One region of the Kluyvera sichuanensis genome, then DNA from elsewhere that is predicted to be linked to it. Evidence: predicted binding sites of a transcription regulator. Region 1 holds the regulator's gene; each other region holds the start of a gene.
The links. Region 1 encodes Fur, which represses iron uptake genes when iron is present. Its sites were predicted from a motif close to ATAATAATGAGAACNACTATCAA; they were not measured.

Region 1 (10,288 bases):
CAATTCATTGGGATTATAAAGTCAAAACCCAACAGCGGGTAGCGCCAAACCAGGAAGACAGCAAAATTCGGATGAGTTCCTCTCTTGCCCCTGAGCGTTAGAATGTCCAACATGATACCCTAACCCGACAATGCGAAAAAAAGAACTTTGCTATGAAATTGAATGTCCGAGCGCAAACTGCACAAAACCTGCACAATAATTCTCCCATCGTTCTCGTCCACGGCCTGTTTGGTAGCCTGGATAATCTGGGCATCCTGGCCCGCGACCTGGTCACCGACCACGATATCCTCCAGGTAGACATGCGTAACCACGGTCTCTCACCGCGCGCCGATGAGATGACCTACCCCGCTATGGCTCAGGATCTGCTCGATACGCTCGATGCTAACGGCATTGAAAAAGCAACGGTTATCGGCCATTCCATGGGCGGTAAAGCGGTGATGGCGCTCACCGCGCTGGCCCCTGAACGCATCGACCGACTGGTGGCGATTGATATTGCCCCGGTCGATTACCAGGTCCGCCGTCACGATGAGATTTTTGCAGCTATTAATGCAGTCACCAACGCTGGCGTCGCCACCCGTCAGCAGGCCGCGACGGTAATGCGCGAGTACCTTAAAGAAGAAGGCGTGATTCAGTTCCTGCTGAAATCCTTTGTCGATGGTGCCTGGCGTTTTAACGTACCGGTGCTGTGGGAGCAATACCCGCATATCGTTGGTTGGGAGACCATTCCGGCCTGGGACCACCCTGCCCTATTCATTCCCGGTGGCAATTCACCCTATGTGACCGAAGCCTATCGTGACGCGCTGCTGGCTCAGTTCCCGCAGGCAAAAGCGCACGTTATCGCCGGCGCGGGTCACTGGGTTCACGCCGAAAAACCGGAAGCGGTGCTGCGAGCCATTCGCCGTTATCTCGCCGAGTGATTAAAAATGCATCGACCGCGCGCCAGAATGGCCGTGGTCGTTGGCGTGTGGGCCCCACTGATGTATGATTGCGCGCTGTCTGCACCGGGTACCGCCCGGTAGCTTGTTTCCCCGAAGTCACTCAGAACCATGGCAAAAGAACAAACGGACCGTACGACCTTAGATTTGTTCGCAAATGAGCGTCGGCCGGGAAGACCAAAAACCAATCCGCTTTCGCGTGACGAACAGCTGCGCATTAATAAGCGTAATCAGTTAAAACGCGACAAAGTGCGCGGTCTGAAGCGCGTGGAGCTGAAGCTGAATAACGAAGCCGTTGATGCACTCAACGAGCTGGCGACTGCCCGTGATATGAGCCGGAGTGAACTCATTGAAGAGATTCTGATGAGCCAACTGGCCCAGCTGCACGGACAGGGGAAAGTCTGAAAAATCCCCCAAAATACGCTTTCATGTAGCAGAGTGTGCAGTCCGGCACGATAGCGGTTTCCGCGCACCTCTCTGTTCTGCTATGATTGCCCTTATCTGTGGGCAATGAGCCACCACCATATCATTAAGTTTCAAGAGGTTATTTTACTCATGGCAATCGTTGGCATCTTTTTCGGTAGCGATACCGGAAACACCGAAAATATCGCAAAAATGATTCAAAAACAGCTTGGTAAAGATGTCGCTGACGTTCACGACATTGCCAAGAGCAGCAAGGAAGATCTGGAAGCATTCGATATTCTGCTGCTGGGTATCCCAACCTGGTACTACGGTGAAGCACAGTGCGACTGGGATGATTTCTTCCCTACGCTGGAAGAAGTGGACTTCAACGGTAAACTGGTTGCGCTGTTTGGCTGCGGCGACCAGGAAGACTACGCGGAATACTTCTGTGACGCACTGGGCACCATCCGCGACATCATTGAGCCGCGTGGCGCAACCATCGTCGGCCACTGGCCGACCGCGGGCTACCATTTCGAAGCATCCAAAGGTCTGGCGGATGACGACCACTTTGTGGGTCTGGCTATCGACGAAGACCGTCAGCCAGAACTGACCGCCGAGCGCGTTGAGAAATGGGTCAAGCAGGTTGCAGAAGAGCTGCACCTGGATGAGATCAAAAACGCCTGATTATCCTGCGGCACGATGATAAATCGTGCCGCATTAATAGGTAAAAGCAATTAAAATAATAGCTACAATTTTTTAACTTTTGAGCGCATACCTGTACAATATCTTCTGATTTAGCGCGGTCTCATCGCCAGTTTGTCGGTGAAGCCTCGTTTTTGAAAGCTTAGTTTACCCGGCTCTTGCTGTTTTCATTTCAATAGGGTCATTCTATAATGAGACGCATTAATTCGGGTGCATTCTCTGTGATACTTTCGCTGATGGAAGTTAATCGTTTAGCAACAGGACAGATTCCGCATGACTGACAATAACACCGCATTAAAGAAGGCTGGCCTGAAAGTCACACTTCCACGGTTAAAGATTCTGGAAGTCCTTCAGGAACCGGATAACCACCATGTCAGCGCGGAAGACTTATACAAACGCCTGATCGACATGGGTGAAGAGATTGGTTTAGCCACGGTTTACCGCGTACTGAACCAGTTCGATGACGCTGGTATCGTGACCCGTCACAATTTTGAAGGCGGTAAATCCGTTTTTGAACTGACCCAGCAGCATCACCACGATCACCTGATCTGCCTCGACTGCGGCAAAGTGATCGAGTTCAGCGATGATTCCATTGAAGCTCGTCAGCGTGAAATCGCATCGAAGCACGGTATCCGCTTAACGAACCACAGTCTTTATCTTTATGGTCACTGCGCTGAAGGCGACTGCCGTGAAGATGAACACGCACATGACGCGGTAGCAAAATAAGCGTACCGCGCTTCTCGAAAACCAGCCTAAGCGCTGGTTTTTTTATGCCCTGCTTTTACGATAGCCATAAAAAAACCGCTGCAAGCAGCGGTTATTGGTAATCAACGTGAACTTATTTCTGTGGCGCGTTGTTACTGCGAATTTCCTGCCAAATCTTATCGCAGTTTTTCGCTACCGCTTCGTCATTGCCCATTTTTCTGGCGTTAATACATTTCTGGTAATCAATGACGCGCACGCTTTCCTGATTCGCGAACTGCTCGTGCGTTTTCTCTTGCTTCAGCACATTCAGCACGCTCTGGCAGGCCTGAATTTTATCCGGATTGCCTTCTGCGGTGTTAATACAGGCGCTGTAAGCATCCTTAAGCTTGCTATCTTCCTTCGGTGCAGGAGATTGGGCACAGGCGGTTAATCCAGCAGCCATCAGCGCAATAATAATCAATTTTTTCATACGATGAGCCTCTTAACAGCGGCAGAGGTCTCCCCCTGCCGCGTTAGCATCAGAAAATAGTGAACGGTGCGATAACCATGAATTTCACGTCACGCTCATCCTGGAACATGTTGTTGTAACCTGCATCGCCCATATTAAGATTGGAGTGATTGTCATACTGGGTGAAGTGCAGTTTGAACATCGTTCCTTTCGCACGGCCATCCTGTACAACATAGGCAGCATCAAGGCTGTACGAGGATTCTTTCAGACGCTGGCTTTGATCGTAGATTTCAGCAGAGCTTGGTTTAGCATCCCAGCCGTAGACATATGATGCCCCGACGGACCAACCCGGCAGGTCCCAATTACTTAAGTCGTACATGGCGCCGAAGAATACCGCTTTTTCGCCGTTGGCGTTGAAGTCAGAACGGTTATCCCACCAGATATCCAGACGACCGTTAGACGATGCATAGGTAGGAGTCATACGCTGCAGGAAGTAACCCTGGTTACCTTCTGCACGCACCCAGGTGCCTTCCAGGCGTAAATCAACCTGACCGACTTTGTAGCCGAAGGTTAATGCCTGTAACCATGCCATTCCATCGTAAAGGTCGTTAGCCAGCGCAACATCATCTGCCGTTGTCAGATTTTTTTGGTCGCTGACTTTGTCATGTGCGCCATAGAACTGATAGCTGGTGGTTAATGGATTACCCACGACATCAAATTTATAGGATGCCTTAGCAAAATACTGGTCCATATATCCCTGAGCCTGGCCAAAAGCAGCTTCAAGCACCAGATCGTTTTTGAAGTCATACTTCAGGCCCAGAGAGTGTAAATAATCCACTTTCTTTTTACGGTCGCCCTGGTAAAAATTATCCATTTCCAGGTGCCACGGAGCCTTGTACTGATCGGTCCACATGTACGAGAAGCTCAGCGCGCCAGCATCACCGTAGTCGAAGTTAGCGCCGGCTTCAGCACCCTGATAGGTGCCAGGCATAAAGCTCCAGTGCGGAGCCAGCAGCGTTTGACCGGTTGGCTGGATATAACCAGCACGTGCCCAGGTAGGACCATATTTAAATTTAGCTGCCGCTTTATAAAGGCTGATACCGCTTTTATCGCCAGACCAATCTTCATCGTATGCTTTATTGCTCGCGGAGAAGGCAATTTCGTTCGGGTGAGCACTACCGTTATTCTCTGCCATTTCAATCGCGGTAAACGCCGCAATATCAATACCGAACATGTCAGCCGCATAGCCAGACTGGAAGTCGAGGTTGGCGTTCCAGGTGGAGTGGGAAAGGTTGGTTTTATATTTACCGTTGTCATTTACATCTTTACGGTCACGCTCACGCTGCCAGTAATAGATACCACCGGTCATTGTAGAATCGTCGATGAAGCCTTCTGCCTTTGCTTCCGGAGTCATCATAAAGCCTGACATTGCTGTCACACCGGCGATAGCCAGCGCCAGCGTACTACGTTTGCCACTAAACGTACGCATAGTTATATCCTCTTTGACTTTTAAAAATGCCGCTGCAAAGCAGAAGGCAAAAAAATAAAACTGATAAAAAGGTACTGCTAAAAAATTGTGTTTCACTACACCTACAGACTATTTTTCGCGACGCGAATTATCAATCCTTTTCCGCAACGAGAGTGCAGGATTATGACAAAGCGCACATATTTGGTTTCCGTTTGTAACAGAGTGCGTTACTGCAACATCTCCGCGCCAAGCCTTGCCGGGCCTGAGAAAAGTGTGAATGAGACCGTTTACATTAGACTTTTGTAACAAGCGGGATTAAAAGCGTGGGATACTTAGAGGTAGAATAATTGCATTAATTCGCTTCGCGAAACTAAGTAAGGCAACGTTTGCCGAGACGCTTACCCGGTGCTGAGTGCCTCCATGCACACCCCAGCAAGCTGACCATGGGACCAGGTCATAGGATTATCTCGTGACCATCATCTAATACCACGCAATGACTTTCCCCTTTTTATCAACAATCACTCCTGTGGTAAGCCCATTCGACGTTTCACTATAAGCATGGTTTTCATCAAAGTAGCGAATCCTGGCTCTAAAAAATACGCAGGTATATGGGCCATCATCACCCACCCAATCTAATTCACCGGGAAAACAATTATCACTATTGTTCACGGTAGTGGTCTCACAGCAATCTGGATTCTCACGGTTAAATTCATTGACAGAACGATAAAGCACTAACATAAAATAATTGCCATTTGTATATTTCTTTTTTAATTTATCTTTATACGCTGTAGCATCATGAATAAAATAATCACCAAGCTTAGGCCATGGATAAATAGACAAAATATCATGTGAAATTTCTATTTGCTTATCTCTATTAGTAACAAAACTCTTGATAACTTCCTCTACCGCCCTACGTTCCCTGATGGCAAATTTTTTCTCCCCTTGGTATATTCCCTGAAGAGCAATTAATATAACGCATGCTATAAAAACTAAAAACACCATTTTTACTTTATGTTTGCTAACCATTAAGGATAATTTATTCATTTTTAAACCCCTGAAGTATAAACCTGGATTTCATAAAACAAATACCAAGAGTCGATCTTTCCCCATAAACCCATTGCTGAAAAGTCCGCATACGATTTAATGGACTAGCTACAACACGTAGCGGTTTATCTTGTTCAGGATAAGATAGCGTAGAGAGGATAAAATATTCTTTATTAACCGTTATAATCTCATCAAAATAGCTAAAAGTATGAGATTTATTATCCACAGCATCATAAGTCCATTGGTTAAATGTCTCATTCTTCCAATAATCATACCGACGCGCTTCTTCCAGACCGAATACACAGTCACCACACGTCGATTGGGTTAGTGGAAAGGCCTCCCAACGGAATTGAATAAAATCAGTATATGGAACCGTATGATGTACCGTATAGCTTTCCTTCACTTCATGGCCCAACGCAAGTTCATCATAGCCCTGGCCTATAAATCGATACCAGTAATCCTTCTGCTGCATTCCCGTTTTATCGGTGTAATTTATTTCATACTCCTCGGTGCGAAAAATATGCGTTCCCAGGAGTTTGCGTGGCAGATTGAGACGGGTTTGCAGGAGTAATTCAGGGAGTGGATGGTAGATATCAGGTGAGGAGTGATAGACCTCCGGGTCATAACCCTGTTCATTCAGTGCATTGAGGACGGTCTGGCATATCTGTTTATCTTCAGCGTAAACCATGTTAAAGCTATTGGCGGGACGTTGCCTCTCCAGTTCATCCCAGGTCATCGCCGGCAGGGCGTCATCATCAGTCCCTGTATTAAGTGATTCAGCATAAAGAGGCGGTGTGACTACCGTAGTACATGCGATCCCAATAAAATAAAGCAGGTGTTTCAGTCGAGCATGAGGGCGGTATCGAAAACGGAATGCCACAAAAATACCTGAAGTGCTATAGGTTAGTCCTTTAATATTTAGCATATTAATCCCATTAAATTATAATTTGCGCTTATTTACTCACCTTAATATATTATTGAATATGGTTCAGGATAACAGCAGGGAAACGTTTATTCGCTTATATCCCTATCTGTCTATTAAGTACATACCAATTCATCTCCGTTTTCAGACCTATCATCAGAGATAATTAATCACCCGGTCATTAGCGAAAAAGTTATTCATCACACTGTTTTAACCGTACCCAGGATAAGAGGTTCTGATGCTAAGGCCAAAACGATAACAGACTTTATCCAGGCCAAAAAAAACGCCGCAAGCGCGGCGTTTTTATCAGGGAAAGGAATCAACCTACCCAGGTATCACGCAGACCGACGGTGCGGTTAAAGACCAGCTTCTCAGCGGTGGTATAACGACTGTCGAGGCAGAAGTAACCCTCACGCTCGAACTGGAATGCTTTACCGGCCTCAGCAGCCTGCAGAGACGGCTCAGCGTAGCCCTGCTTGATAACCAGTGACTCTGGGTTCATCACCGACAGGAAGTCTTCTGCGGCGCCTGGATTCGGCACGCTGAAGAGACGGTCATACAGACGAATTTCAACCGGCAGCGCATGTGCCGCGCTCACCCAGTGAATCACGCCCTTCACTTTACGACCATCGGCCGGATCTTTGCTCAGAGTATCCGCATCGTAGGAACAGAAGATGGTGGTGATATTGCCTTCCGCATCTTTCTCCACGCGCTCTGCTTTCACCACGTAGGCGTTACGCAGACGAACTTCTTTACCCATCACCAGACGCTTGTACTGCTTGTTGGCTTCTTCACGGAAGTCCGCGCGGTCGATCCAGATCTCCGCGCTAAACGGCACTTCACGGCTGCCCATTTCCGGTTTGCTCGGATGGTTAGGCATGGTCACCAGCTCGCTTTCGCCCTGCGGGTAGTTTTCGATAACCAGTTTAACCGGGTCGATAACCGCCATCGCGCGCGGCGCGTTTTCGTTGAGATCTTCACGAATGCAGGATTCCAGGGAAGCCATCTCAATGGTGTTGTCCTGCTTGGTCACGCCGATGCGCTTACAGAACTCACGGATAGACGCGGCGGTGTAACCACGACGACGCAGACCGGAGATGGTCGGCATACGCGGGTCATCCCAGCCTTCTACGTGCTTTTCCATCACCAGTTGATTCAGCTTACGCTTGGACATCACGGTGTATTCCAGATTCAGGCGCGAGAATTCATACTGGCGCGGGTGAACCGGAATCGTGATGTTATCCAGCACCCAGTCGTACAGACGACGGTTGTCCTGGAACTCCAGCGTACACAGGGAGTGCGTAATGCCTTCCAGCGCATCGCTGATGCAGTGGGTGAAGTCGTACATCGGGTAGATGCACCACTTGGTGCCGGTCTGGTGGTGATCGGCAAATTTGATGCGATACAGCACCGGATCGCGCATCACGATAAACGGTGATGCCATGTCGATTTTCGCGCGCAGGCAGGCTGTACCTTCGGCAAAACCGCCGGTACGCATTTTTTCGAACAGCGCCAGGTTCTCTTCTACGCTGCGATCGCGGTATGGGCTGTTTTTGCCCGGAGCGGTCAGCGAGCCGCGGTATTCGCGGATCTGCTCAGGCGTCAGTTCATCGACGTACGCCAGACCTTTGTTGATCAGTTCTACCGCATAGGCGTGCAGTTGATCGAAGTAATCAGAGGAGTAGCGAACGTTGCCAGACCAGTGAAAACCTAACCATTCGACGTCGTTTTTGATGGACTCAACGTATTCGATGTCTTCTTTGACTGGGTTGGTGTCATCGAAACGCAGGTTGCACTGGCCCTGATAATCTTGCGCAATGCCGAAGTTCAGGCAGATAGATTTCGCGTGGCCAATGTGCAGATAGCCATTCGGCTCCGGCGGAAAACGGGTATGCACCGTGTTGTGCTTACCGGTAGCCAGATCTTCATCAATGATCTGACGAATAAAGTTAGTCGGGCGGGCTTCAGCCTCACTCATCGTAGATTCCTCAAAGCGTAAACAACGTATAACGGCACATGATCTTATAAGCCGCGCTTCTAGACAACTATTAGTTGCACAAAAAAAGCGATGGAATAACGAATGTGGGGGAATTAGCGGCAAAAAAAAGCGGCGGAGGAACGCCCCCGCCGCTTAAGGCACTTAACTCACTTTACTCAGGAGCAGTTACTTACCTTTAATCTCATACAGTGGCGTTTGACCGGCAACGACATGACCTTCGGCTTTAATCACCAGACCACCGAAATCATCGCTGTTGCTGCAAACAACCGGGCTAATCATGGAGCGTGCATTGGCGTTCAGGAAGTCCAGATCCATTTCCAGGATTGGCTCACCCGCTTTCACTTCTGCACCCTCTTCAACCAGACGTTTGAAGCCTTTACCTTCCAGCGCAACGGTATCGATACCCATATGGACAACGATTTCCGCGCCTTTGTCAGTTTCCAGGCAGAACGCGTGGTTGGTGTTGAAGATTTTCACGATGGTGCCCGCTGCTGGGGAAACCACGGTTTTATCCGTTGGTTTTACCGCCACGCCGTCACCGACCGCTTTGCTAGCGAAGGCTTCATCAGGAACCTGCTCCAGCGCAACCACATCACCGGTAATCGGAGAAACCAGGGTTTCTACGGTCGCGGCGTTAGCCACCGCCTGCGGTTTTGCTGCCGCTGGCGCTGCTGGTGCTGCACTTTCCGCTGCTGCTGCGGCAACCGGGCCACGAGCAACCACTTTCTTCATCGCGTCACCGATAGATTCGGCTTTCGCACCCACGATAACCTGGATGGTTTGTTTGTTCAGTTTCACCACACCGGAAGCGCCCAGACGTTTACACATCGCATCGCTCACCTTCGCGGAGTCGCCTACGGTCAGACGCAGACGGGTAATACAGGCATCAATCGCTTTCAGGTTGTCAGTACCGCCAACCGCTGCAATGTAGTTAGTTGCCAGTTGATTCAGACCTTCTTCGGTGTTGCTGTTCGCTTCTTCCGTCACCACGCTGTCGTCTTTATCTTCACGACCCGGCGTTTTCAGGTTGAACATGCGGATCACTACGCTGAACAGGACGAAGTAGATAACGAAGAACACCAGACCCATTACCACCAGCATCCAGACGTTCTTACTTGCTGCCGGCAGGCTGTACATCAACACGTAGTCGATAGCACCTGCGGAGAAGGAGAAGCCAGCGTGGATACCCAGCAGCGTCGCGATAAACAGGCTCACACCGGTCAGAATCGCGTGCAGGAGGTACAGTAACGGCGCCAGGAACATGAACAGGAATTCCAGCGGCTCGGTAACACCGGTCAGGAACGCGGTGATCGCAACGGACAGCAGCATACCGCCAACCATTGGACGACGCGCTTTCGGTGCTGCGAAGTACATCGCCAGCGCCGCACCCGGCAGACCAAACATCATGATTGGGAAGAAGCCGGACATGAACATACCCGCAGTGCCGTCACCCGCGTAGAAGCGGTTGATGTCACCGTGGAAGACCGCACCGGCCGCGTTGGTGAACTCACCAATCTGGAACCAGGCGATGGTATTCAACACCTGATGCAGCCCGGTTGGGATCAGCAGACGGTTGATGAAACCAAAGATACCGGAGCCCAGCGCGCCAGCGCCTACGATCCACTCACCACCTGCGTGGATGGCGTTCTGCACCGGTGGCCAG
Region 2 (10,288 bases), 1.3 Mb from region 1:
TCCCGGATGCCACCATTCTGGCGCTGACCACCAATGAAACCACTGCTCGTCAGCTGGTGCTGAGCAAAGGCGTTATCGCTCAGGTAGTCAAAGAGATCAGCTCTACCGATGATTTCTACCGTATGGGTAAAGAAGTGGCTCTGGAAAGCGGTCTGGCTCAGAAAGGTGACGTTGTTGTCATGGTTTCTGGTGCGCTGGTTCCAAGCGGAACCACCAACACTGCATCCGTGCACGTACTGTAATAATCCACATACTTATTATAGTTTGCTTAAAAAAGCGCCCTCTGGGCGCTTTTTTTATACACTCAGATAACTGAGCTCAATAAAAAATCAAATAGGCTGTCACTATTTAAACTCGGTTTTTCTAAGATGAATCCGATGGAAGTTCCCTGTTTTCACACACTTTTTCGCCACAAAATCCTAAAGTCGATGGTTCTTTGAGCGAACGATCAAAAATAAGGGAAAAGGCATAAAAAAATATTCTCAATATAAAAAAGTTTGTGTAATACTTGTAACGCTACATGGAGATTAACTCAATCTAGAGGGTATTTATAATGAATCGTACTAAACTGGTACTGGGCGCGGTAATCCTGGGTTCTACTCTGCTGGCAGGTTGCTCCAGCAATGCTAAAATCGATCAGCTGTCTTCTGACGTTCAGACTCTGAACGCTAAAGTTGACCAGCTGAGCAACGACGTGAACGCAATGCGTTCCGACGTTCAGGCTGCTAAAGACGACGCAGCTCGTGCTAACCAGCGTCTGGACAACCAGGCTCACTCTTACCGTAAGTAAGAGTTCTGGTAATAAAAATGGCGCACATTGTGCGCCATTTTTTTTGCCTGCGATTTTCCCCTGCTCTATTGCGTCACCTTACCGGATGACGTTTCTGCTCCCACCGTTTCTCCCCGCGCACTGTTCTGTACCGACAGCACCGGTTCAGCCGCAGAAGCCGTTCCTTTCCCCGTAGAGATAATCACCGGATAACCGGCACGACGCGACAGCGTTTTCTTCACCTGGTCTTCGCTTACGCTCGCCTGCTGGACGAACTGCTTAAAGCCAGGGGATAACGTCATCTTCATGGTTTGCGTGTCCTGTGCTTCGTTCTGCGATAGCGGGCGATGCACTTCCAGATAACGAGAGCCATCCGGCTCGACGGCGTACTTCACCGGTTCGTTAATCACCCTGACCGGCGTTCCACTGCGTACCTGAGCAAACAGCGCTTTGATGTCCGGCGCATTCATGCGAATACACCCCGAGCTGACGCGCAGACCGACGCTGTCCGGGGCGTTAGTGCCGTGAATGAGATATTCGCCGTTACCGTACGCCAGACGCAGCGCAAAGAGCCCCAGCGGGTTACCCGGCCCAGCAGGCACCACCGCGGGCAACGTGACGCCACGCTCCAGGGAACGCGCGCGGATGCCCGCCGTTGGCGTCCAGGTCGGGTTCGGGATCTTCTGCCCCACGCGTGTCGTCATTTCCGGCGTTTCCAGCCCTTGCAGACCGATGCCAATAGGATAGACCTGCACCTTCTGCTCTCCCGGCGGGAAGTAGTAAAGGCGCAGTTCAGCCAGGTTCACCACAATCCCTTCACGCGGCACATCCGGCAATAGCATCTGCGACGGGATAGTCACAACGGTACCGGGTCTTGGCACCGGCGCGATGGTATTGTTGGCCTCGAGGATTAGCATCGCCGCCGTATCAAAGCGCCGGGCGATGGCCTGTAGGTTCTTATCACCGTCCTGAACGGTGTAGGTTTGATTCTGGCCGATTAAACGACTATTGGCGGGGGGTAATGGGTAGTCAACGGCCCAGGCGCTGGAAATGGCGCTGAGGGCTCCTAAAATGCTGAGTGTTAAGAGGGACGCGCGCTTCATATCTGGATTCCTTATTCATATTCACTGACAACGTGCCAGAAAGCTGAACCACCAGCGTGGCGGGCTTAAGCCCGCCTTTCGTAACAGAATGAAAGCTGTCTATTTGATATTAGCTAAAACTTGCTGCTTGTGTACGAATTGCCCGAATCATCGCCTCCAGCCCCTGGGAACGCGACGGTGTCAGATGCTGCGCCAGCGCCAGCTGTTCAAACCAGGGGCGAACATCGAAAGCCTGAACGTCGGCGGCGGTCATGCCATCGTAGAGGATAAACACCACGGCAATCAAGCCCTTAACAATAGCTGCATCGCTATCACCCTGAAGCGTTATCCGGCCCTGTTCATCGCGCCCCATGACTATCCACACCTGGCTCTGGCAGCCCTGAATAAGGTGTTCAGGGCTGTGCAGTTCGGTGCTTAACGGTGCCAGGCGCTGCCCCAGCTCGATGATATAGAGGTACTTCTCTTCCCAGTTGGCGCAGCGCGTGAAATTGCGCAGCAGTTTGTCTTTATCCGGTAAAGCCGCCATTGTCGCTCCCTGTTAACCCAATAAGCGCCTGATGCGCTGTAACCCTGCCACCAGTCTGTCGACCTCTTCAACGGTGTTGTACATCGCCAGCGAGGCTCGGCACATGGCGGGAACCTGGTAAAATGCCATCAGCGGCATGGCGCAGTGGTGGCCGGTACGTACGGCGATGCCGTAGTTATCGAGGAAACTACCCACGTCATAGGCGTGATGCTTGCCGAGATTAAAGGCAATCACCCCACGGCGCTCAGCGGGGCCGTATAGGTGCAAATCAGGTACGGTAGCCAGCGCGTCCAGCGCATAGCGCATCAGGGTCTGCTCGTATTCGTCGATCGCCGTCAGGCCCAGCGCATTCACATAGTCCAGAGCCGCACCGAGGCCAATAATGCCGCCGGTGTTGGGCGTACCCGCTTCAAAACGCCACGGCGCTTTGGTCCAGCTGGTGCCTTCGGTCAGGCTGACGGTGGCGATCATTGAGCCGCCCCCTTCCCACGGTGGCATCTCCTGCAGGATTTCCGCTTTGACGTACAGCGCACCGATCCCGGTCGGGCCATAGAGCTTATGACCGGAGAAGGCATAGAAATCGCAGTCCAGCGTCTGTACGTCCACCGGCAGGTGCATCACCGCCTGCGCACCGTCCACCAGCACTTTCGCGCCGTGGCGATGGGCCAGGGCGATCAGCGCTGGCAGCGGGTTCACCGTGCCCAGTACGTTAGAGACCTGGGTGACGGCCAGCAGCCGGGTACGTTCGTCAAACAGCGCCTCTACGGCATCAAGTTGCAGGGTGCCGTCAGGCGTGAGTGGAATCACCCGCAGTTCCGCCCCACTGCGCGCACAGAGCATCTGCCAGGGCACGATATTGGCGTGATGCTCCATGGCGGTGATCACGATATTGTCACCGGCCTTGACGTTGCTGTTTCCCCAGCTATTCGCCACCAGGTTGATGGCCTCGGTGGTGCCGCGGACAAACACGATCTCTTCGGCGCTGGCAGCATGGAGGAAGTGCGCCACTTTCTGACGCACATCTTCCATACGCTGCGTGGCTTCGGCGCTTAGCGTATGGATCCCGCGGTGTACGGCGGCATAGCCGTGGCGATAAAAGGTCGCTTCGGCGTTGATCACCTGCTCTGGTTTTTGCGCGCTGGCGGCCGAATCGAGATACACCAGCGGCTGACCGTGAACCTCACGCGCCAGCACCGGAAAATCACCGCGAACCTGTTGTACGGAAAAAGTCATTGTTTACCTCCTGCCAGACGCAGCCCAATGCGCGCCAGCACGTGCTGCTTGAGCGCTTCCAGGGCAATGGCATCGGTCAGCCCGGCGGCAAACGCATAGAGGATGATTTTCTTCGCCTCCTCCTGCGCTATCCCGCGTGAGCGTAAGTAAAAGAGCTGCTCATCGTCGATACGCCCCACGGTGGCACCGTGGCTGCACTTGACATCATCAGCGTAGATTTCCAGCTGCGGCTTGGTATCCACTTCCGCCAGGCGACCGAGCAGCAGGTTGTTGTTGGTCATCTGCCCGTCGGTTTTAATCGCGTGCGGCGCCACGGTAATCACACCGTTAAACACCGCCCGGCCCTTATCGTTAACAATAGTTTTATGCAGTTGGCGGCTGTTGCAGTAACCCTGATTATGTTCAAGCCAGGTACGGGTATCGCACACTTCGTTGTCCACCGGCATCGACAGGCTGTTAACCCGTAGAGTGCTGTTCTCGCCATTCAACTGTGTGCAGGTGTGGTGACGGGTGACCGCCGCGCCTAGCAGGAAGCTGTGGCTAAAGGCCGAGGCATCGCGCCCTAATCGCAAATCGTTGTGGGCGAAGTGGTAGCTCAGGGCATTCTCACCGTTCAGTTTAAAATGTTGAAGCTGGGCGTTGTCCGCCACCTCTGCGGTCAACCTTGCACCGGTAAAATGGCGCGCCGCATTCAGGCTAACGTACTGCTCAATCACCGTCGCCTGCGCCCCTTCAGCCAGACGGAGATGGTGACGATAGTGCACGGTGTTCATCTCATCAGAGTCAAGGCCACGGGTAATGTGCAGCAGCAGCAGCGGTTTTGCCGGCTGCTGATGACGCGCCACCGCAATATGGGTCACGCTGGTTGCCAGCCCTTCGGTCAGATGGAGGAACACTTCACCGTGCACGGCATCCGGCAGCGACTGACGTTGGTTATCCACCGTCACCTCAAACCCGCTCGCCGATAAATCGTCGCTCAACCGGGCGTCGAACTGCCCGTCAACAAACACCAGTCGGTAGGCATCCAGCGCCACCGCGTGCGCATCGCGCTCTGCGACGGTCAGCGCTGGCAGCGCCGGAGCGACGAAAGTGCTGGCAAGCAGTTTATCCAGCGAGGTGTACTTCCAGTCTTCATCTTTGCGCGTCGGCAGCCCCAGCTTTTGTACCTGCTGGAGATGCTGATGCGCCTGAGGCGACACGTTGCCGCCCCGCGACTGGAACAGCGCATGCCACTGTTGCAGCGCGCTACTGTTGTTCGCTAAGCCAGCCATAGCCCTGCTCCTCCAGTTGTTTCACCAGACGGAAGTCGCCGGATTTCACAATGCGCCCTTGATAGAGCACGTGCACCACGTCAGGTTTGATGTAATCCAGAATGCGCTGGTAGTGGGTGACGATGATAAACGCCCGCTTACCGTCGCGCAGCGAGTTCACGCCGTCGGCCACTATTTTGAGGGCATCGATATCCAGCCCGGAGTCCGTTTCATCGAGAATACAAAGCTCCGGCTCCAGCACCGCCATCTGTAGAATATCGTTGCGCTTCTTCTCACCGCCGGAGAAACCGACGTTGACCGAACGGGTCAGGAGATCCGCAGGCATCTTCAGTAGATCAATTTTCTCTTCCATCAGATCCTGAAAGTCAAAACGATCCAGCGGTTCCTGCCCGCGATGCGCGCGCACCGAGTTCAGCGCGGTTTGCAGGAAGAACTGGTTGCTGACCCCTGGGATCTCGACCGGATACTGGAAGGCCATAAAGATGCCCTCTCCGGCCCGCTCTTCCGGCGACAGCGCCAGCAGGTCGTTGCCCTTAAACGTTACCGAACCGCCGGTAACGGTGTAATCCTCACGGCCTGCCAGCGTCGCGGAGAGCGTACTTTTCCCTGAGCCATTCGGCCCCATAATGGCGTGCACCTCACCTGGACGCACGTTCAGGTTAACGCCGCGCAGGATCGCTTTATCGTCAACCGAGACTTCTAATTCGTTGATATTCAACATACCGTTTCCCTTAATCCTTAACCGACGCTGTGTTCAAGGCTGATAGCCAGCAGTTTTTGCGCTTCCACGGCGAACTCCAGCGGCAGCTCCGAGAAAACATCCTTACAAAAGCCGTTCACGATCATCGAGATAGCATCATCTTCGCTGATTCCGCGCTGCAGGCAGTAGAACAGCTGATCTTCACCGATGCGTGAGGTGGTGGCTTCATGCTCCAGCTGTGCGCTGTTATTGCGGCACTCAACATATGGGAAGGTATGCGCCCCGCAGTCGGGGCCAATCAGCATCGAGTCGCACTGGGTGTAGTTACGCGCATTGGTTGCCGTCGGCATGATTTTTACCAGCCCGCGATAGCTGTTCTGGCTATGCCCGGCGGATATCCCCTTCGAAATAATCGTCGAGCGGGTATTTTTGCCGATGTGGATCATCTTAGTGCCGGTGTCGGCCTGCTGATGGCCGCTGGTCAGCGCCACCGAGAAGAACTCACCGACCGAGTTATCCCCGCGCAGGATGCAGCTCGGGTATTTCCAGGTGATCGCCGAGCCGGTTTCCGACTGCGTCCAGGACATCTTGCTGTTTTCCCCCTCGCACAGCGCACGCTTGGTGACGAAGTTGAGGATCCCGCCGCTGTTGTTATCGCCGGGGAACCAGTTCTGCACGGTGGAGTATTTCACTTCCGCATCTTTATGGATAATCACCTCCACCACCGCCGCGTGCAGCTGATAGCTGTCGCGCACCGGGGCGGAACAGCCTTCGATATAGCTGACGTAGCTGCCTTCATCGGCAATCAGAATCGTGCGTTCAAACTGGCCGGTTTTCTCGGCGTTAATACGAAAATAGGTCGAGAGTTCCATCGGGCAGCGCACCCCTTTCGGGATGTAGATAAAGGTGCCGTCTGAGGCCACCGCCGCATTCAGCGCGGCGAAAAAGTTGTCGTTTTCAGGTACGACGGTGCCGAGGTAGCGCTGGACCAGTTCAGGGTGATCGTGGATCGCTTCCCCAAAGGAGCAGAAAATGATCCCCTGCTCGCCCAATTTTTCGCGATAGGTAGTCGCTACCGAAACGGAGTCAAAAATGGCATCCACCGCCACCTCTTTGCCTTCGCGTACCGGCACGCCGAGCTGGTTGAAGGCCGCTTCAACTTCATCGGTCAAAAAGCTGCTGGCCCCGGTCTGCTGCTGTGCACCTGGTTCGGAAGCACAGGTATCATCGCAGTTGCCGCACGACGGCGCAGAGTAATAGCTATAGTCCTGATAGTTCAGCGAAGCGTAGTGGGCTTTTAGCCAGTGCGGCTCTTCCATCTGGGTCCAGGCATGGTAAGCCTTCAGGCGGAATTCCAGCATCCACTCGGGTTCATTACGTCGGGCTGAAATCGCCCGCACCACCTCTTCATTGATCCCTTTCGCCAGTTCGTCGGTCTGTAGTTGGGTAAAAAAACCTTCTTTATAGTTCAGCGGGCCGCCGGCCCAGGTCTGGACATCGTCACTTGCATCAGTATTGCGCGTCATTATGTACCGCCTATACCCCGAAGCTTTCGCCGCAGCCACATTCGTTCTGCGCCTTCGGGTTATGATATTTAAACAGCTGGTTCAGGCCTTCCCGCACGTAATCCACTTCCGTGCCGTCAATAAACGGCATCGCGCTTAAAGGTACCCACAGCTTCGCGCCGTCGGCTTCGAACAGCAGATCGTCTTTATTCGGTTCACTCACCGCGTCCAGCACATAGCCAAAGCCTGCGCAGCCGGTCTGTTTCACCCCAAGCCGCACGCCCTGAATACCGGGTTGCTGTTTGACCAACTCCCGTATATGCGCCGCCGCAGCGGGGGTAAGCGTCACGCCGCGCCAGGTCACATCACTGGGATCGAAAGTTCCTGAATGCAAATCCATAGGTCTACCTCATCAGTGGAGCTACAAAGGGATAACGCTATGTTAGTGATAATGATTATCACTTCAACCCGCGCCGCGTGGGGGTATTCCCCGTTTTCCCTTTATTTATGCCTTTTTATAAGCATAGACCCTGCAACAATCGCCGATTGAGATAGATTTATTTTTACAATGCTTTGAAAAATAATGGGTTTATTGATGGTGATAGGTGACTGGATGGGAAGTACTAAAGATGTATAGCTAATGCCTATTTATTTAATCGGTTTTGAGAGGTTCTGCGAATCAGGCACTTAGAGGATAATCAGTAGGTTAGGGAAAGTGCTGTATGGACATATAGGGACATATACGGTCTTTTTGATGCCCCCAAACCTGCCCCCTGAAAGCATTCTGCCCCCCATATGCCCCCCAGATTCGAGTTTAAGTTAGTGGTTTTCAAGAGCATTAGCGCAAGACGAATCACTACCCTCACCGGTTTCGAGTTGTTTTGCGCTAATTTTTTGCCATCACATCTCAGTCATTATTGACTGACAAAGCTGCGGCGTTGCATGCAGATGCATTCGCCATAGCTTACAAATAGCAGTTGCTCATATAACACGCCATCCGCGAAAGTGTGTCTGAAATCAGCAAGTAACAACAACATGAAGCCGAGCAGTACCTCCGGCCAGCACATCAGATTTGAACGCCCCATCAGACTGAATCAATTTAATATTGCATCCAGTATTTGTTACTGTATTCGGACCTGCGCTAACAAACCCTGCTGACGCAAGGCTAAATCCTGTGTCGATGGTGATACTGACAGCAGGAGCTAGGGATTCATCCACCCCCGGCCATCCTACCTCGATGGTGTCACCTGTTGCCGATACAATAAATGCCCCACTCGTGAAGAAGTTAGCCGCGTCAATAGACCATGCTCCATCACTTCGTAGCAAATTGAACGAAATCGTTTTATTGCGACGCTCACTGCTGATTGCTAATCGAGGGTTTCTAAACTCAAAAGTGCCTTGCGATGCTGTGCTGGCTCCATAAGCCAAAGATATCCAGTTCCCGCCATCGGACACAATCCAATCGAGGCGTAATGTTACCCACTCTAATGACGTAGTAGTTGCAAGACCTACAATTTTTTTACCAGATGAAATCCCATTGCCGGAACGTGAGTCAATCTCAATAGAAGCCGTACCAGATACCAGCGAAGTGCATCTAACATCTACTGAAAAACTCAATGTCGTTCCATGTGATAGTTTGCCCAAATCCATTAGTTGTAGGGCAGCAGAAGTTGTCGATGACTTAGTTAAAACAGATTTTGTGGTATCGCTTTTACTAAATGCATTAGACCCAATAGGAATTTCTGCATAGCTCTGAAATGACTGCATACCTTTCGGTAGTGTTTTGTAATTTTGAACTCGCATATTACCCCCGGTAAAAGTCAGTAACAATGATATCGGCACCAGCACTGACTGCATTATCAAAACGAGTTGGTGTATTAGCAATAGCATATACAAGCAGTAAACCACGGTCTTTTATACTTGATACCGCTGATGCATCTGTGATAATGGGGCCACTTAACATCGCCGCGCAGTTACCTAATTTATATGCCATGTTAAGTCGGTCTTCGTCCAATGCAGCTCCATACGCCCCCATAACACATAGACCTATATACGCATTTTTAGAACGCAATAATTCTAAGGTTTGCGGGTACGTAGACTGAACGCAAACATCAGTTGGGCGTGAGCCATAATATTTTGTAACGAGTGATAGGAAGTTATCAGCCTGGTCAGAAGTCATAGGCGCAGACCATTCGGCTAATGGGGTAACTGCGCACCGTTTGCATTCGCGCAACCATTCATCATAATTCATTATTCTCTCATTCGCCCATGCAGATGAAACGTATGTTCCAACATCCATAGCCTTTAATTGAGCATACGTGAAGGATTCTATAGCGCCCGTATTAACGTTATTTGTGACACGATCTACCGTTGCGTCGTGGAATATTACAGGCACACCATCAGATGATATTTTAGTATCACCCTCAATTCCCCAAACACCTCTCTCAGATGCAAATCGAATAGATGCTCGTGTGTTTTCAGGTACAAAATAAATTGGTGCAGTCAACCCTGAGCCAGGAAATTCACCTGTAGTTGTTCCACTCCATCCCCGATGAGCAACTACTCTTGGGGTGGAACCGTTACGCACAAGAGTTGCATAAAAGTCATGCCCACTCATTCGCTTTAATTTAAAATTGCCATCATGTGTTAATATTCCAATGGGGTCGGCAATGCTTACCACTTCAAATGAAGACGCACCGCCATCCGAGTTAATGTTATAGCCGCCTATCTTGACCTTTTTCCCGATGTTATAGCTGCTGAACAGCAATGCCTCCTTCAGACTATTGAATTGGATATCAACAGTAGGAATCAGCATTGATCCTGTAGATGACGAAAGCTCCCCTCGTAGTACCGCATCACCGGTACTAAGCCACGCGCCAACACCAACACCGCCCGTTGAATTTGGCGTAGAACCTGCTGGTACGGCTTTAGGAAAGACACCATCCCAGCGATAGTACTCCCCATCAGTCTCATCCTGAAGAACCTGATTTGGAAGCGTTAGCTCGTTATTTGGTAAAGGAACACCAAGCTGGAAGCTTTTTAACGTGATATAGCCAAACGCCGCAATCGCCTTCTGCGCTACCCAGCGGAGCCCTTCAATGGTGTAGTGTTTATTGCCAAATCTGTCCTCATATTCGCGCTGCAGAGACGTTACAAATTCGTCAATTTTGCCGGAGTTAAA
Region 3 (10,288 bases), 780 kb from region 1:
AAGATAATAATCCCGACAACGAACACAACTTTTGCTGCCCACGCTGCCGTACCTGCCAGTCCACCAAATCCTAATGCGGCGGCAATTAACGCGATAACCAGAAATATAATGCCCCAACGAAACATAAGCTTCTCCTTTACCATAGTTAATGTCGACCGCTTGCTATGAGCCTTCAACCGCTTTCGCCGCCGCAACGACCTGAGTTAGTGATTAATATTGCGACAAAAACAAATGTTAGCTTTAAGCGCTTAATGCATGCGCATTATCAGCATTTAAAGCCAACGAAAATGTCATAGCTTTGTTAAATATAGATCACAATTTTAAAATCGCCCGCTCCGCTGGTCAAAAAACAGACAGCTAGCGAAAAAAGAGGAGGAATTAAGAACTTTCCGCAAACGGCTAATCAGGAAGGAAAAACGTCAGGGTGCAGCGGATGCCACACCCTGAAGGGGTTTTTAGTGCTCGCGAGTTTTGCGGAACTCAACTTCAGGATAACGTTCCTGAGTCAGATTCAGGTTCACCATGGTTGGGGCGATATAGGTCAGGTTATCACCGCCATCCAGCGCCAGCTGAACTTCGTTTTTACGTTTGAACTCTTCGAATTTCTTCACGTCTTTGCTCTCAACCCAACGGGCCGTCGCGACGTTCACCGATTCGTAGATAGCTTCCACGTTGTATTCGCTTTTCAGACGCGCAACCACCACGTCAAACTGCAGCACGCCCACCGCGCCGACGATCAAATCGTTGTTGGCGATCGGACGGAACACCTGCACCGCACCCTCTTCGGACAGCTGAACCAGCCCTTTCAACAGCTGCTTCTGCTTCAGCGGATCCTTCAGGCGAATGCGACGGAACAGCTCCGGTGCGAAGTTCGGGATGCCGGTGAACTTCATCATTTCGCCCTGGGTGAAGGTATCACCAATCTGAATGGTACCGTGGTTGTGCAGACCGATGATGTCGCCTGGATAGGCTTCTTCAACGTGAGAACGGTCGCCCGCCATAAAGGTCAGCGCGTCGGAGATCACCACGTCTTTACCAATACGTACCTGACGCAGCTTCATGCCCTTCTCATATTTCCCGGACACCACGCGCATAAACGCGACGCGGTCGCGGTGTTTCGGGTCCATGTTGGCCTGAATTTTGAAGACAAAGCCGGTGAATTTCTCGTCCTGCGCTTCCACCAGACGGGTGTCGGTTTTACGCGGCATTGGCGCCGGCGCCCACTCCACCAGACCGTCCAGCATATGGTCAACGCCGAAGTTACCCAACGCGGTACCGAAGAATACCGGGGTAATTTCGCCTGCCAGGAACAGCTCTTTATCAAACTCGTTGGACGCGCCCTGCACCAGCTCAAGCTCATCGCGCAGCTGCTGAGCCAGGTCGTCACCCACAGCGGCATCCAGTTCCGGGTTATTTAAGCCCTTAACGATGCGCACTTCCTGAATGGTGTGGCCTTTACCGGTCTGATACAGATAAGTTTCATCTTTATAGAGATGGTAAACGCCTTTGAACAGCTTGCCGCAGCCAATTGGCCAGGTGATTGGCGCACAGCCAATTTTCAGCTCGCGCTCAACTTCATCCAGCACTTCCATCGGATCGCGGATGTCACGGTCGAGTTTGTTCATAAAGGTCAGGATCGGCGTATCGCGCAGACGGGTAACTTCCATCAGCTTACGGGTACGATCCTCAACGCCTTTCGCGGCATCAATAACCATCAGACAGCAGTCCACCGCCGTCAGCGTACGGTAGGTATCTTCGGAGAAGTCTTCGTGCCCCGGGGTGTCCAGCAGGTTCACCAGACAGTCGTGGTACGGGAACTGCATCACAGAGGTGGTAATAGAGATACCACGCTGCTTTTCCATCTCCATCCAGTCAGATTTAGCATGCTGGCTGGAGCCACGGCCTTTTACCGTACCGGCGGTCTGAATAGCCTGTCCGAATAACAGCACTTTTTCAGTGATTGTCGTTTTACCGGCATCCGGGTGGGAAATAATGGCAAAAGTGCGGCGTTTGGCCACCTCTTGCAAATAAGGAGACAACGTCATAATTCAATCTTCTTGAGTAAGCGCGGCTTCGCACCGCGCAGGTTGAATACGAAAAAATTGCGGCTATTTTACCCATCAAAGGGGGGCTGGCAATCACTGTTTACACAGGAGTAACTCCAGTTCAGGCAATGAGGTCACCGTCCAGTCAGGCGTAATGCCTTCCGGCAGTGGACGCTGATGCGCGTTCAGCCAGCAGGTTGCCCACTCGGCGTTCATCCCACCGCGGATATCAGACTCGGCGGTATCACCGACCATCAGCACGCGGGAACGGTCCGGATGACCAGCCTGTTCCAGGGCATAGTCAAAGATCCGGCGGTCCGGTTTTGCCACGCCCACTTCTTCAGAAATAATCAGTAGATCAAAGTGTTCGCGAAGCCCGGTGCGCTCCAGACGAATTTGCTGTAGCGATGTAAAGCCGTTGGTGATGATGCCCATCTTCACCTTGCCCTTCAGGGTATTCAGCAGCGATACCGCGCCCGGCAGCGGGGCGCAGATTTCCGCCATCGCGTTCATAAAGGCATCGTTCAGGTCGCCTGGCTTCACGTTCAGACGCTCCGCCCAGCTGGTAAAACGCTGGTGCTGAAGCTGCAGCGAGGTGATCGCGCCGTTCTGGTAGTCGACCCACAACGGTTGGTTGACCGCCTGGTAGTCCTGGAAATCTTCCGCGGTAAAGGTCACGCTATAGTCGAGAAACATCCGCTGTAAGCCGCTAAACGAGTCAAACGTAAACAGCGTTTCATCGGCATCGAAGAAAATCCAGTCCCACTTCTTCATCTTTTCACCTTGTCTTACATACTGAGGGGCAGCGCCATAATGATGGCGTCCTCACGGCCGTCCGCCGTGGGGTAATAGTTGCGACGGATTGTCGCCTCATTGAAGCCTAAGCTTTCATACAGCGCGATGGCCGCGTGGTTTGAGGCTCGCACTTCCAGCCATAGCGTCACCACGCCCTGCGCGTCTAGTGCATCAATGAGATGTTCCAGCAGTTCACGTCCCAGACCACGGCGCTGATACGCAGGATCGACGGCAATGTTGAACAGCGTGGCTTCGTCCAGCACGACCTGAGTAATGGCAAACGCGGCCATTTCACCGTCGACGGACAGTTGGAGGTTCAGATAGCGCTCGCCCTGGTTGCTGGCGAAGGTTTTTTCACTCCAGGGAAACGCATGCGCGCGCGTTTCGATTTGAAAGGCGCGGGGTAAATCAGTCGTGCTGAGGGTAGAAATCGTGTTCATGGGCGCAAATTTGTTGCCACAGCGCGGCGCGAGCTTGCGCGCTAGCCTGTAGTTCATTAAACGGAGGCGTCGAAATCATCGCCCCTTCCAGCGTCACCGGCGTATCGTTGCCAAGACGCCAGCAGTGACATCGACTGTCCTGCGGCAGCATCGCCACCCGGTCAGGCGTCAGCGGTAAAACCTGGTCCGGCGTCAGGCACAGCGCGCGGAGAATATCGCTAATCAGCGGCTCGGTGAGCGGCGGTAACGCCTCGGCCACCATCACCAGCTTGACATGCGGCGGAAGCGTAATCGCAATTTCACCCTGCAGTGCCCCAGGGCGACGTAATGCCCACTGGGTGATACCCAACTGTTGTAATTGCCAGTCTCGCCGGGATGTCATGTGAAACGCTCCTGTCTATCAAGGGCGCAAATATAGCAAATTCATCGAAACTGCGCCAATTACACACTATAATCCCCGCCTAAGTTTATTGAGGAATAATTCATGTCTGCTTTTACCCCGGCAAGTGAAGTCTTGCTGCGTCACAGTGATGATTTCGAACAGAGCCGTATTTTCTTTGCCGGCGATCTGCAGGATGACCTGCCCGCACGTCTGGAAACCGCGGCAAGCCGCGCGCATACCCAGCAGTATCACCACTGGCAGGTGCTGAGCCGCCAGATGGAAGACAACGTTCGCTTTAGCCTGGTGGCTCAGGCAGAAGACGTCGCGGATTGCGATACCCTGATCTACTACTGGCCGAAGAACAAGCCGGAAGCCCAGTTCCAGCTGATGAATATTCTTTCTCTGCTGCCGGTTGGTACCGATATTTTTGTCGTCGGTGAAAACCGCAGCGGCGTACGTAGCGCCGAGCAGATGCTGGCTGAATATGCCCCGCTGAACAAAATCGACAGCGCGCGTCGCTGCGGCCTGTACCATGGCCGTCTGGAAAAACAGCCAACCTTCGACGCAGAAAGTTTCTGGGGCGAGTACCAGCTGGATAACCTGACCATCAAGACCCTGCCTGGCGTATTCAGCCGCGACGGTCTGGATGTCGGTAGCCAACTGCTGCTTTCTACCCTTACCCCGCATACCAAAGGCAAAGTGCTGGATGTCGGCTGCGGTGCTGGCGTACTGGCAGCCACCCTTGCCAGCCATTCACCAAAGGTACGCCTGACCCTGTCTGACGTGAGCGCTCCAGCGGTCGAAGCCAGCCGCGCTACGCTGGCGGCGAACGGTGTTGAAGGTGAAGTCATTGCCAGTAACGTCTTCTCTGAGATTAACGGTCGCTTTGACATGATTATCTCCAACCCACCGTTCCACGATGGGATGCAGACCAGCCTGGACGCTGCCCAGACCTTAATCCGCGGCGCGGTTCGTCATCTGAACAGCGGCGGCGAGCTGCGCATCGTGGCGAACGCCTTCCTGCCGTATCCGGCAGTGCTGGATGAAACCTTCGGTTTCCACGAAGTCATCGCCCAGACTGGCCGTTTTAAAGTGTACCGCACCGTTTTGACCCGTCAGGCGAAAAAAGCCTAATCAGATCGCCTGTAGCCCGGCCGAGCGTAGCGACGCCGGGACTTACACCGTGGCATTTCCCGGCGTCGCTACGCTCGGCCGGGCTATATAAACTCCCCATAACCGAAGAAACGCCTTTTTTTTCGGCAATCGCGCCGAGTTCGATAATTAACTGTTGACGCCCAGCGTAAAATCTCTAGAATTCGGCCCCGTGGTAATGATTCTTTCATAAAGAGTCAATGGTATGCGAAGGTGGCGGAATTGGTAGACGCGCTAGCTTCAGGTGTTAGTGTCCTTTGGATGTGGGGGTTCGAGTCCCCCCCCTCGCACCATAAACCACGTTATATCGTTCGCAGAGTGCGAAGGTGGCGGAATTGGTAGACGCGCTAGCTTCAGGTGTTAGTGTCCTTAGGATGTGGGGGTTCGAGTCCCCCCCCTCGCACCAACGAAGCGATATAACAAAAGTAACGAGATATCTGTGCGAAGGTGGCGGAATTGGTAGACGCGCTAGCTTCAGGTGTTAGTGTCCTTAGGATGTGGGGGTTCGAGTCCCCCCCCTCGCACCAGACTCCTCGTTCTCTCCCGGTAGTTCCCCCCCATTTTTGATAGTCATCCCATTAGCTTTACATTCATTGTTATCAGCACAAGACCGCCAACAAACGCAATGCATGACGGTAACAGCACAAAGTGACGTAACCGACGATGCCATATCATCGCGCCGCTCAGCAGCAACCCGCACACGATAACGCCGCGCCAGACGTCAAGCGACAGCCCCATCGTGCTCAATATGGCGATTGCACTTCCCGAAATCAGTACACCCCAGCCGCTACCTAGCGTTCGTTGCAACATGAATCAGCCCATATAAATGATAATGATTACCAATATCATATATTGTTTTTTGTCAATTGTCTGCTCATGCGCTAAGGTTTCATAATCATTAATGACATGTATATTGTATGGTGATAAATTGTACAAAAAATAGCATGTCTAAATAAATAGAATTTGCGCTTTGCATTCATGAATTATTCTTGTTTTTGATGCATTTACTTATATTAAAGGCTGACTACAACATCCAACAATGACAGTACAATCCTGGCGCACCCTGCGTGCGCAAAAATATCAGCTAACGTTCCGGCTATTTTTGTTTCTGAATCTGGTCTCATCGACGCTGTCCGTCTTCAGCCCGATATATAACGTTAATATTTTTCCACTACCCGCAATGCTGATAGCGGTGGGCAGCAGCGTGCTGCTAGTATGGAACTGGCGATATACCAGCATAAAACTGAATATACTAATAGTTTCGGTTATATTCGGCTGCTTATGGGGCTGGCATATTTTAAGTAAAACTTTGGTGCTTGCTTTACCTAATGACAATTTCCAGATGGTAGCGCTTTTCAGCGTACTATTTGTCGGTACCATTGCCTTTTCCAATAATATTGTCGCCTTTTCCCTCCATTCAATGCCGACCTTTATTGTGTGCCTGATAACCAGTCCTTCCGGAGAATGGTGGAGAATGGCCTACTGTATGGCGCTGCCGTTAGTTGGCATCGCTATTCAGCATGTGATCCAGCGGCGTAACGATAAGTTCGCGCAGGGGCTGATGTATAAACTACTGGAAGAGCGCGAAACGCTGAACGGTCTGAGCATGCTCGACCCGCTGACCGGGCTCTACAACCGCCGCGGGTTCCAGTTCCGCCTGGATTCATTAATGTCGATAGGCAAGGCGCAGCACTCCGTCCTGCTGCTGGATATTGATCACTTCAAGGCCTACAACGACCACTACGGCCATATGATGGGCGACCAGGCTCTGATGCGCGTTTCGGCAGCGATTCGAAACGCCGTACGTTCCAGGGATATTGTGACGCGCTTTGGCGGTGAGGAGTTTATGGTGGTGCTACCGCACTGCAGCATTGAGGCCGCGATGCAGACCGCCGAGCGTATTCGCCAACACGTATACGATCTCAAAATTCCGCATATGTTCAATTCCAGCGTGGCAACCCACGTGACCATCAGCATCGGCGTAGCCCCGTTGGAGGATAACAACATTGATCAGGCCATGCAGCGCGCGGATAAGGCCCTGTATGAAGCGAAAAACATGGGGCGCAATAACATCCTGACCTACGAGCAGGCTCCCGCCGTCTAGGTTCACAAAACGCGAGTGCAGGAGACAAACTTCTTGCGCTCGCTTTTATCTATAGCTAGGATTGCTAATCATTATCATTTAGATTTGAATCCAGCAACGCTATGGCTTACCGTTCCGCTCCGATCGCCGATGACCTTATCTGGCGCACGCCGATTCCCTCAAAGGAACAGGCGTTCGCAGAGTCAGTGCGCGCCAAAATAGCCGAACTGCGTCCGCACCTGCTGGACATGTTTCGTCTGGGCGAAGCGGCCCCGGATTGTGCCAGAACCCTCAGCGAATGGGCAAAACCGACGGAGCTAAGCTCCTTGCTGGCCGTCTATTCCGATCATATCTACCGCAATCAACCAACCCTGGCGCGAGAAAATAAACCGCTGCTTTCCCTTTGGGCGCAATGGTACATCGGCCTGCTGGTGCCACCGTTGATGCTCGCGCTGCTGACTGAAGAATCCGCTATATCACTTAGCCCTGACCATTTCCGCGTGGAATTCCACGAAACTGGCCGTGCGGCCTGCTTCTGGATCGACGTACACGCTGACGTTCGCGCCAGCCAGAAGCCGGCCATCGAACGCATGGACGATCTGGTGAGTCAGGCGCTTATGCCGGTTGTGCAGGCGCTGGAAGCAACAGGAGAGATTAACGGCAAGCTCATCTGGAGTAATACCGGCTATCTGATTAACTGGTATCTCGGCGAAATGAAAACGCTGCTAGGGGAAGAGCAGGTCAACCTGCTGCGCCAACGCTGTTTCTTTACCAGCACGCTGGCCGACGGCCAGGATAATCCGTTATGGCGTACTGTGGTATTACGTGACGGCCTGCTGGTGCGTCGCACCTGCTGCCAGCGTTACCGCTTGCCCGACGTTAAACAGTGTGGTGACTGTACGCTGAAATAAACAACGGGGCTTTCGCCCCGTTATTTTTTGCTGCTTTCTTTTACGCTGCCTGCTGACTCTCTTCAGCCGCACGCTGCGCTTCTTCGTTTTCCTGCTCTAACAACTGTTTTTCATACACTTTGAAGAACGGATAGTAGATAACTGCGGAAACGCAGGCCAACAGCACCACCAGAATCGCCGCACGGAAGTCCCAACCTAAAGCCCATGCGCCGCCAATAGGTGCCGGTGCCGTCCACGGTACCACTGAAATCACGCGACCAATCAGATCCAGCTTCATCGCCGCCCACGCCAGAATCGCGTTGACCATCGGTGCCAGCAGGAATGGAATGAAGAACACTGGGTTCATCACGATTGGGGTACCGAAGATAACCGGTTCGTTGATGTTGAACAGGCTAGGCACCACGCTCAGACGGCCGATAGAACGCAGGTGGGCTGAACGGCTACGCAGGTAGCAGAACACCAGCCCCATCGTTGCACCGGAACCCCCGACCACGATGAAGAAGGTCCAGAACGCTTCCATAAAGATGTGCGGCAGCGGCGCGCCCTGCGCCAGAGCAGTCTGGTTCAGGCCAAGGTTAGTCAGCCAGAACATCTGCAGCATACCGGAGACAATCGCCGCCCCGTGGATCCCTGCAAACCACAGCAGGTGACCAATCAGTACGGCCAGCAGAATCGCCGGTAAGGAGTCAGCGGCGGAAACCAGCGGTTTGAACACGGACATGATGGCTTGCGGGATCAGCATGTCGAACTGGCTTTGAATAAACAGGCTCAGCGGATAGAGCGTCAACACCACCACCAGCACTGGAATCAGCAGGTCGAAGGAGTTTTTGATCATCGGCGGCACCTGATCCGGCAGGCGGATCCCGATGTTGCGGACTTTCAGAAAACGCATCATCTCCACGCAGTAGACGGCAACGAGGATCGCGGTAAAGATCCCAGTTCCCCCCAGGCTATCAACCGGCAGATGACCGCTGGTTTTTGGTGCAGCCACCAGCAGAAACGCCATGATGGAGAGCATCGAACACATGAACGGATCGAGCTGGTTGCTCTTTTCGTAGTGTTTACCGAGGTTATAGGAGATAGCCGCGCAGATATAGATAGACATAATGCCCATCGTCATATCAAACGGCGTCAGAATGCGGCCTTCAAACTGCTTAGCGAGATCTAACCACGCACGGGCAAAGCCCCAGGTGGTATCGGGAGAAAACGGTGGGTAGGCGAAAACCAGTAAAAACGATCCTACAATCATAAAAGGCATGGCAGAGATAAAACCATCACGAATCGCCATAACGTGACGCTGAGAGGAAATTCGTCCCGCGACCGGACTAACGTAATTTTCTACAAAACGGAATATCAGATTAAATGCAGCGTGATTAGCAGACATAACAGCCCTCCTGACAGGCTTTAGACGTCAACACAGCAACAACGATTTTGCCGACATGCAACTGGGCGTACATTGAAGCATCAGGTGTTACGGGTCTGCGACCTGCAATGATGTTCATACCGATACAGTTCATACACGGCTCTTATTATAGATACAAAGGAAGTTACCCCCGCAGTATCAATCGCCTGATGAATAACCGCAACCGGTTACAGTAACCGGTTGCACTGATTGTGAAGGAGATCCAAAAAACAAACAATTTTTGCACAACTTAGCCGCTTTATTTACAACCCAGGTAACTCTATGACAGAGTGACTCGCCGAATTATCAGGAGAGAAGCATGAGCCTACAGTCCGTAAAGACATTCTTTGCCGAGCACGCGCCCGACATCAGCATCATCGAGCTTGAGCAAAGTACCGCAACCGTTGCGCTTGCCGCTGCCGCGCACCGCGTTGAGCCCGGACAAATCGCCAAAACGCTCTCGCTGAAGGTGAAAGACCGCGTCATTCTGGTAGTTGCGAAAGGAGATGCCCGTCTGGACAATAAGAAGTTGAAAGAGACTTTTGGTGCGAAGGCTCGCATGCTAAGCAGTGATGAAGTGGTGATTCTCACCGGTCACCCGGTCGGTGGGGTCTGTCCATTTGGGCTGGAGAATCCGCTGGCGGTGTACTGTGATGTCTCGCTGCAGCAATACGAAGAAGTTCTTCCTGCCGCAGGAGCCATACACAGTGCGGTACGCATTTCGCCGGAGCGAATGGCTAGCCTTACCGCTGCTACTTGGGTGGATGTCTGCCTCTAGCAAACAGGCGAGGTGCTGGCATCATTTATATCGTGTAACGACACCAGCAGGTCGGCGGCGCTCAGTAGCTCAATATCGGAATTCACTCTCAGCTTCGTCATCGCATTAAATTTGTGCGCGCGAATGGTTTTGATATTCCGCCCCAGTTGCTGAGAAATATCCATCAACGAATAGCCGTAGGTCATGTAACGCAGGATCAGGTTCTCGGTCGGGCTGAGAAAACGATTTTCACGCTGGGCAGCGGAATCCTCCATTGCTTCACGAACTTCTATCGCCTCTTCCAGCAGCTCGAATACGCTA

Region 2: sufA (Fe-S cluster assembly scaffold SufA) is a predicted target of Fur. The motif match lies at 7,547-7,569, and genes of this name have one in related genera.
Region 3: fhuF (siderophore-iron reductase FhuF) is a predicted target of Fur. The motif match lies at 6,980-7,002, and genes of this name have one in related genera.

What each region holds. Positions count from the first base shown of each region.
Region 1 covers NZ_CP162271.1:93,478-103,765, reverse strand. Annotated here, with positions in the region: gene ybfF (esterase) at 153-917, shown strand; gene ybfE (LexA regulated protein) at 1,047-1,340, shown strand; gene fldA (flavodoxin FldA) at 1,491-2,021, shown strand; gene fur (ferric iron uptake transcriptional regulator) at 2,313-2,765, shown strand; gene chiQ (ChiQ/YbfN family lipoprotein) at 2,878-3,213, opposite strand; gene AB2B48_RS00480 (chitoporin ChiP) at 3,263-4,681, opposite strand; gene AB2B48_RS00475 (hypothetical protein) at 5,141-5,704, opposite strand; gene AB2B48_RS00470 (hypothetical protein) at 5,697-6,629, opposite strand; gene glnS (glutamine--tRNA ligase) at 6,946-8,604, opposite strand; gene nagE (PTS N-acetyl glucosamine transporter subunit IIABC) at 8,791-10,288, opposite strand, start outside.
Region 2 covers NZ_CP162271.1:1,383,097-1,393,384, forward strand. Annotated here, with positions in the region: gene pykF (pyruvate kinase PykF) at 1-242, shown strand, start outside; gene AB2B48_RS06850 (major outer membrane lipoprotein) at 554-790, shown strand; gene AB2B48_RS06855 (L,D-transpeptidase LdtE) at 856-1,872, opposite strand; gene sufE (cysteine desulfuration protein SufE) at 1,982-2,398, opposite strand; gene sufS (cysteine desulfurase SufS) at 2,411-3,631, opposite strand; gene sufD (Fe-S cluster assembly protein SufD) at 3,628-4,902, opposite strand; gene sufC (Fe-S cluster assembly ATPase SufC) at 4,877-5,623, opposite strand; gene sufB (Fe-S cluster assembly protein SufB) at 5,641-7,128, opposite strand; gene sufA (Fe-S cluster assembly scaffold SufA) at 7,139-7,507, opposite strand; gene AB2B48_RS06890 (hypothetical protein) at 8,125-8,910, opposite strand; gene AB2B48_RS06895 (glycerophosphodiester phosphodiesterase family protein) at 8,912-10,288, opposite strand, start outside.
Region 3 covers NZ_CP162271.1:4,412,573-4,422,860, reverse strand. Annotated here, with positions in the region: gene AB2B48_RS21145 (DUF1328 domain-containing protein) at 1-125, opposite strand, end outside; gene prfC (peptide chain release factor 3) at 456-2,045, opposite strand; gene yjjG (pyrimidine 5'-nucleotidase) at 2,139-2,819, opposite strand; gene rimI (ribosomal protein S18-alanine N-acetyltransferase) at 2,834-3,280, opposite strand; gene AB2B48_RS21125 (DNA polymerase III subunit psi) at 3,249-3,662, opposite strand; gene rsmC (16S rRNA (guanine(1207)-N(2))-methyltransferase RsmC) at 3,765-4,796, shown strand; tRNA gene AB2B48_RS21115 (tRNA-Leu) at 5,022-5,107, shown strand; tRNA gene AB2B48_RS21110 (tRNA-Leu) at 5,135-5,220, shown strand; tRNA gene AB2B48_RS21105 (tRNA-Leu) at 5,256-5,341, shown strand; gene AB2B48_RS21100 (DUF1435 domain-containing protein) at 5,385-5,624, opposite strand; gene AB2B48_RS21095 (GGDEF domain-containing protein) at 5,854-6,918, shown strand; gene fhuF (siderophore-iron reductase FhuF) at 7,020-7,808, shown strand; gene AB2B48_RS21085 (PTS sugar transporter subunit IIC) at 7,849-9,192, opposite strand; gene AB2B48_RS21080 (YbaK/EbsC family protein) at 9,530-9,988, shown strand; gene bglJ (DNA-binding transcriptional activator BglJ) at 9,985-10,288, opposite strand, start outside.